Linked DNA regions of Plantactinospora sp. BC1. The protein of the gene in region 2 interacts with the protein of the main gene of each other region in a pairwise test. Links are inferred from orthologs where the notes say so. Each region holds a gene or a part of one and is shown on either strand. Other genes may lie near its edges.

The links.
Region 1: the proteins of rlmB (region 2) and C6361_RS32895 interact in binary tests that used the Escherichia coli proteins (3 or more experiments, as listed by UniProt). The link is inferred for Plantactinospora sp. BC1 from one-to-one orthologs.

Annotation. Positions count from the first base shown.
Region 1 is NZ_CP028158.1:7,492,279-7,495,708, reverse strand. What follows is about bases 422-3,332. They hold C6361_RS32895 (NAD(P)H-hydrate dehydratase), read right to left. Parts: upstream 2,657-3,332; coding sequence 1,187-2,656; downstream 422-1,186. Other genes in these bases: glmS (glutamine--fructose-6-phosphate transaminase (isomerizing)), read right to left, coding at 3,070-3,332; C6361_RS32890 (holo-ACP synthase), read right to left, coding at 2,653-3,021; alr (alanine racemase), read right to left, coding at 422-1,121. In the rest of the region: more of alr, read right to left, coding at 3-421; more of glmS, read right to left, coding at 3,333-3,430. UniProt on the Escherichia coli protein: Bifunctional enzyme that catalyzes the epimerization of the S- and R-forms of NAD(P)HX and the dehydration of the S-form of NAD(P)HX at the expense of ADP, which is converted to AMP.
Region 2 is NZ_CP028158.1:2,488,107-2,491,624, reverse strand. What follows is about bases 326-3,324. They hold rlmB (23S rRNA (guanosine(2251)-2'-O)-methyltransferase RlmB), read right to left. Parts: upstream 2,403-3,324; coding sequence 1,248-2,402; downstream 326-1,247. Other genes in these bases: cysS (cysteine--tRNA ligase), read right to left, coding at 2,402-3,324; C6361_RS10530 (Hsp70 family protein), read right to left, coding at 326-1,076. Also shown: more of C6361_RS10530, read right to left, coding at 1-325; more of cysS, read right to left, coding at 3,325-3,518. UniProt on the Escherichia coli protein: Specifically methylates the ribose of guanosine 2251 in 23S rRNA.

The sequences.
Region 1 (3,430 bases), 5.0 Mb from region 2 along the record:
GCTCACGGCTGCCGTCCGTCGTACACCCGGGGCACCCGGACCCCGCCGAACCGGGTGACGATCTCGTAGTTGATGGTGCCGATCGCCTCGGCCCAGTCGTCGGCGGTCGGTACCCCCGCCGCACCGTCGCCGAAGAGCGTCGCCACGTCGCCGGGGACGACCGGGTCGTCGCCGCAGTCGAGCACGATCTGGTCCATGCAGACCCGGCCGGCAATTCGCCGCCGGGCACCGGCGAGCTGGACCGGGCCGACGTTGGAGGCGTGCCGGGGCACCCCGTCGGCATAGCCCAGCGGCACGACGGCAAGCGTCGTCTCCCGCTCGGTGTGGTACGTGTGCCCGTAGGAGACGCCGGTGCCGGCGGGCACCCGCTTGGTCAACGTCACCCGGGCCTGCGCGGTCATCGCCGGCCGCAGCCCGAACTGCTCGCCGGGGACCGGCGACAGCCCGTACATCGCGATGCCGGGACGGACCAGGTCGAAGTGGGTGTCCGGCCGGGTCAGCGTGGCCGCCGAGTTGGCCAGGTGCCGCAGCCGGGGGCGCAGCCCGGCCCGCTCGGCCAGGGCGAGTCCCTCGGTGAAGACCGCGAGCTGCCGGTCGGTGGTGGCGTGCGTCGGCGCGTCGGCGTAGACCAGGTGACTCCAGAGCCCGACCACCTCGATCAGCCCGTCGGCCTGGGCCTTCGCCGCCGCGTCGAGCAGCTCGGGCCAGTCGTCCAGGGTCGCGCCGCCCCGGGAGAGGCCCGTGTCGATCTTGAGGTGGGCCCGGGCCGGCCGGCCGGCGCGCTCGGCGGCGGCGACCAGTTCGGCGAGCTGGCCCAGGCTGGCGGCGGCCAGGTCGACGTCGGCGGCCACCCCGTCGTGCAGCGGCAGCCCGGGCGCCAACAGCCAGGCCAGCACCGGTGCGGTGATCCCGGCCCGGCGCAGCGTCAACGCCTCGTCCAGGGTGCAGACACCCAGCCAGTCGGCCCCGGCGTCGAGCGCCGCCCCGGCGGCCGGGAGCATGCCGTGGCCGTACGCGTCACCCTTGACCACGGCCATCAGCTCGGCGCTCGTCCCGGACCGCAGTCGGGACACGTTGTCGCGGATCGCGTCAAGATCGACGCGTACCTCGGCCTGCCACATGCGCTCAGCCTACTTGTGGGTAGATCGAAATGGCCCCGGGTGGCGCGACCAGGACACTCCGCCGCTCACCGGGGCAGCCTGGCGATCACCCGGCGCAGCGCGGCGGCCACGTCGGCGGCGACGACCGGCCCGCGCCGGGCGGCCTCCTGCCCGGCCAGCCCGTGCAGGTACGCGGCGGCGGCCGCCGCCCGCTCGGCCGGCACTCCGGCGGCGAGCAGCGAGCCCAGCAACCCGGCCAGCACGTCGCCGGTGCCGGCGGTGGCGAGCGCCGGGGTGCCGGTCGGGTTGGCGAAGGCCTGCCCGTCCGGGGTGGCGACCACCGTCCGGTCGCCCTTGAGCAGCACCACCGCGTTCATCCAGCTGGCCAGTTGCAGCGCGGCGGCGACCCGGTCCCGGGGCGGCTCGCCGCAGAGCCGGGCGTACTCGCGGTCGTGCGGGGTGACCACGATCGGCGCGTCCCGCTCCCGCAGCCGCTCGGCCATCGAGCCGTCGACCAGCAGGGTGAGCGCGTCCGCGTCCAGCACCACCGGCACCGGTGCGGCGAGTACGCAGCGCAGCTCGGTGGCGGCCGCATCGTCGGTGCCGAGCCCGGAGCCGCAGACCCAGGCCTGCACCCGGCCGGCCTCGGTGACCCGGTCGGCGGCGACCACCGAGGGATAGCGGCGCAGCACCTCGGCGCGGGCGCCACCGGCGTACCGGATCATGCCGGTCGGTCCGGCGACCGCGCCGCCGACCGAGAGCACCGCGGCACCCGGGTACGTCGCCGAGCCGGTGGCCAGCCCGACCACGCCCCGGCTGTATTTCTCCTCCTCCGGGCCGAGCCGGGGCCACCAGTCGGACACGTCCGACCACTCGGTGACGCGTACCGCCGGGGTGCCCCGCAGCGACGGGCCGAGCCCGATGTCGACCAGCTCGACCCGCCCGGCCCGGGGTGCGGCCGGGCCGACCACCAGGGCGGACTTGAGGCAGCCGAAGGTGACCGTCAGGTCCGCGGTCACCGTGCTGGGCAGGCCGACGGAGCGCGGCACGTCGCCGGTGTCCACCTCGACGCCGCTCGGCACGTCCACCGCGACCACGGGCGGCCGGTCTCCGGACCGGCCGGTCAGGCCGGGCAGCCCGGCCACCAGCCGGGCGGCCGGCTCGCGCAGCCCGCCCGAGCCGCCGATCCCGACGATCCCGTCCAGCACCAGGTCGGCCCGGTCCGGCAGCCCGTCGACGATCCGCCCACCGGCCGCCCGCAGCGCCGCCAGGCCGCCCTGGTGCACCCGCTCCGGCGCCAGCAGCAGCGCGCTCACCGCCGCACCCCGGCCGGCGAGCCGGGCACCCGCGTAGAGGGTGTCGCCGCCGTTGTCGCCGGAGCCGACCAGCAGCAGCACCCGGGCGCCGTAGACCCCGCCGCCCCGCTCGGCGAGCAAACGGGCGCAGTGCCCGGCCAGCCCGCCGGCAGCCCGCTGCATCAGGGTGCCGGCCGGCAGGGTGGCCATCAGGGCGCGTTCGGCGGCGCGTACGTCCGCCACCCGCCACGCGGCCCTCATCGCTCGGCCACCACCATCGCCGAGGCGATCCCGCCGTCGTGGGACAGCGACAGGTGCCAGCGCTGCACCCCGCGCTCGGTGGCGGCGGCCGCGACCGTGCCGGAGACGGTCAGCCACGGCCGCCCGTCCGGGTCGGAGACCACCTCGCAGTCGTGCCAGTGCAGCCCGGCCGGTGCGCCCAACGCCTTGGCCACCGCCTCCTTGGCGGCGAACCGGGCGGCGAGCGACTCGGCCGAGCGTGGGTTGCCCGACCCGGTGACCCGCTCCGCCCCGGTGAAGAGTCGATCGGCCAGCAGCGGGGTGCGTGCGAGCGCCCGGGCGAACCGATCGACCAGTACGACGTCGATGCCGACTGCGACGATCACCGCCTCACCCTACCGGCGGGCGCGGGAGCGCACGTGACGGTGAACGGCTCACTCCACGGTGACCGACTTGGCCAGGTTGCGCGGCTGGTCGACGTCGTGCCCCCGGGCGGCGGCGATCTCGCAGGCGAGCACCTGCAACGGCACCGTGGTCACCAGCGGGGCCAGCAGGGTCGGGGTGCGCGGTACGTAGATCAGGTGGTCCGCGTACGGCGTCACCGCCTCGTCGCCCGCCTCGGCGATCACGATGGTCCGGGCGCCCCGGGCCCGGATCTCCTGGATGTTGGAGACGATCTTGTCGTGCAGCATGCCCCGCCCGGCCGGGGAGGGCACGATGCAGACCACCGGGGTGCCCTGGTCGATCAGGGCGATCGGGCCGTGCTTCAACTCGCCGGCCGCGAACCCCTCAGCG
Region 2 (3,518 bases):
GGCGCGATGCCGAGTTCGGCGTGCAGCATCCGGGCCACCAGCGGCACCCGGGAGGAGCCGCCGACCAGGAACAGCCCGGCGAGCTGGTCGTCGCCGAGCCGGCAGCCGGCGATCACCGACGCGGCCTCGAAGACACCCCTGCGCAGCAGCGGGGTGACCACGCTCTCCAACTCGTCCCGGGTCAGGTGCAGCGCCTGTTCGACGCCGGGCACCGGTACCGGCGCGGTCGTGGCCCGGGACAACATCTCCTTGGCCCCGCGTACGTCGTCCCAGAACTGCCGGCGGGCGCGCCACTGGCTGGCCGTGGCCGGTCGGCACAGTTGCTCCCAGATCGGCCCGTGCGCGGCCCGGATCACCCCGCCCAGGTGCTCGACCAGTGCCGCGTCGAGGTCGAGCCCGCCGAGGTCGGCGACGCCGCCCGAGCCGACCACCACGAACCGGGCCCGGCCGTTCCCGTCGGTCCCCTCGTTGCGGACCACCGCGATGTCCAGGGTGCCGCCGCCGAAGTCGAAGACCGCCAGCGCGGACCGGACCGGCACCGGCCGGCGCAACACGTCGGCGAAGTAGCGGGCGGCGGCGACCGGCTCGGGCACCAGCAGCGTGCCGCCGGGCGGCCGGGGCGACCCGTCGGTGTCGGCCGTCACCGGCGGCCAGCCGGCCCGGGCGACGGCGGCGGCCAGGGTGTCCCGGCGGCGGGCTCCCCAACTGGCCGGATAGCTGAGTACGGCCGGCGGCAGGAACCCGACCGCCTCCACCGCCGCCCCGGCCACCGCACCGAGTACGCCGGCCAGCAGGTCGACGGTGGCGATCTCGCGGTCACCGAGGAGTACGGCGGCTTCGTCGATCCGTCGCTTCGGGTTCGGCTCGTAGCGGGCCGGGTCGGCCTGGGCAAGTCGCTGGGCGTCCCGCCCGACGTGTGACCGTCCGGCGTCGTCGAGGAAGACGCCGGACGGCAGGATCGGCTGCCCGTCGAAGAGCAGCGGCCTGGTCCGGCCGTCCGGCCAGCGCAGCACCGCGACGGTGTGCGAGGTCCCGAGGTCGACCCCGAGCCCGTACCCTCCGTCCTGACCCGCCATTACCCGACTCCTCCGCAGGGCGAGGGATTACCCGGCCCCGCATGCTACGTCCCGGCCCCCACCCCCGGCCCGCCCGACCCCGCGCGTGATGATCACGCTCTTTCCGGGCACGTGCGGTCCCGGTCCGCACGGAAGCCACTCTGCGCGGGGAGCCGGGCGGGACGCGGAGCGTCAGGCGGCGAGGCGGCGCCGGGAGACCTCGGCGAGGGCGACCGCCGCGGCGACGCTGGCGTTGAGCGACTCGACCTCGGAGACCATCGGGATGCTGACCCGCAGGTCACAGGTGGCGCCGACCAGCCGGGACAGGCCGCGCCCCTCGGAGCCGACCACCACCACCAGCGGGCCGACCGCCACCTCCAGGTCGTAGAGGTCGGTCTCGCCGTCGGCGTCCAGCCCGACCACCATGAACCCCTCCTGCTGGGCGAGCTTGAGCGCCCGGGTCAGGTTGGTGACCTGGCTGACCGGTACCCGGGCCGCCGCGCCGGCACTGGTCCGCCAGGCGGTCGCGGTGATCCCGGCGGCCCGCCGCTCGGGTACGAAGACACCCTGCGCGCCGAAGGCGGCCGCCGAACGGATCACCGCGCCGAGATTGCGCGGGTCGGTGATGCCGTCGAGCGCGACCAGCAGCGGGGAGGGCTGCTCGAGCGCCACCGCGAGCATGTCCTCGTAGGGCTGGTAGGCGAAGGGCGGCACCTGCACGCCGATCCCCTGGTGCAGCACCCCGCCGGTCATCCGGTCCAGCTCGTTGCGGCTGACCTCCAGGATCGCGATGCCCCGGTCGGCGGCGGTCCGGACCGCCTCGTTGACCCGGTCGTCGATGTCGATGCCCTGCGCGACGTAGAGCGCGGTGGCCGGCACCTGCGACCGGAGCGCCTCCACCACCGGGTTCCGGCCGACCAGCAGCTCGGCCGCCTCCCGGCCGGGAGCGGAGCGGCGGCCCGGCGCGACCCGGGGACCCGGGCGCGGGGCCGGCTTGCCACCGGTACGCCCGGCGGTGGCCGCACCCCGACCGGCGCTGACCGACTTGCGGCCGCCCTTCTTCGTACCGGCGCCGCCGGCACCCCAGGTGGTGTCCTTGCTCCCCGGTACGCCGATCTTCGGCGCCCGGCCCTCCTCGGCGGCGGCCCGGCGCTCCTTCGCCTGCTTCCAGGCGGTGCGCTGCGGCAACTGCTCGGTGCCGGAGTAAGCCTTGTGCCAGGGCCGCTCGTCGGCGGGCAGCGTCTTGCCCCGGCCCTTGAGCGCATCCCGGTTCTTGCCTCCGGAGCCCGTGGTGGCGCCCTTCTTGGCGCTGACCCGACGCCCTCTGCGTGGCGAATTTCCGGGCATCAGTCCTGTTCTCCGATCGTCCAACGCGGTCCGTGCGGGGTGTCTTCGACCACCACGCCCGCGTGCTTGAGCTGGTCCCGTACCGAATCGGCGGCGGCCCAGTCCCGGCGGCTGCGGGCCTGTGCCCGCTGCTCCAGGGCCAGCGCCACCAGCGCGTCGACCACGGACCGCAGTTGCCCATCCTGCCCCTCGCTGCGCCAGGCCGCGTCGAGGGGGTCGAGACCGAGCACGTCGAGCATGGCACGGACCACGGCGAGCGCGGCCCTGGTCCCGGCGTCGTCCCCGCCGGCCAGCGCGATCTGGCCGTCCCGGACCGTGTCGTGCAGCACCGCGACCGCGGCCGAGGTGTTGAGGTCGTCGTCCAGGGCGGCGCCGAATCCGGCCGGCAGCTCACCGAGCGCCCCCGCGCCGACCCGTTCCACGGCCCGCCGCACGAAGCCTTCCACCCGGCGGTACGCCACGGCGGACTCGCGCAGCGACTCGTCCGAGTAGTCGATCCGGGACCGGTAGTGCGGGGCGACCAGGTAGTAGCGCAGCTCCACCGGGCGGATCCCGATCGAGGCGACGTGGTCGAGGTCGACCACGTTCCCCAGCGACTTGCTCATCTTGGCCTCGCCGAGGTTGAGCAGGCCGTGGTGCACCCAGTACCGGACGAAGGGCAGGCCGGCGGCGCGGGACTGGGCCTGCTCGTTCTCGTGGTGCGGGAAGGTCAGGTCGAGCCCGCCGCCGTGGATGTCGAACTCGGCGCCGAGATAGCGCCAGCACATCGCCGAGCACTCGATGTGCCAGCCGGGCCGGCCGGGCCCCCACGGCGACGGCCAGGCCGCGTCCGCCGGCTCCTCCGGCTTGGCACCCTTCCAGAGCGCGAAGTCGTTGGCGTCCCGCTTGCCCCGTTCGACGACCTCCTCGGCGATCTGCGTCTGGGTGGCGTCGGGGCGCTGACCGGACAGGTCGCCGTATTCCGGGTACGACCGGACGTCGAAGTAGACGTCTCCGGAACCGTCGTCGGCGACGTAGGCGTGCCCGTCGGCGAGCAACTTCTTGATCAGCTCGTGCATCTCCGGGATGTGCCCGGTCGCCCTCGGCTCGTACGTCGGCGGGAGCACGTTGAGGCTG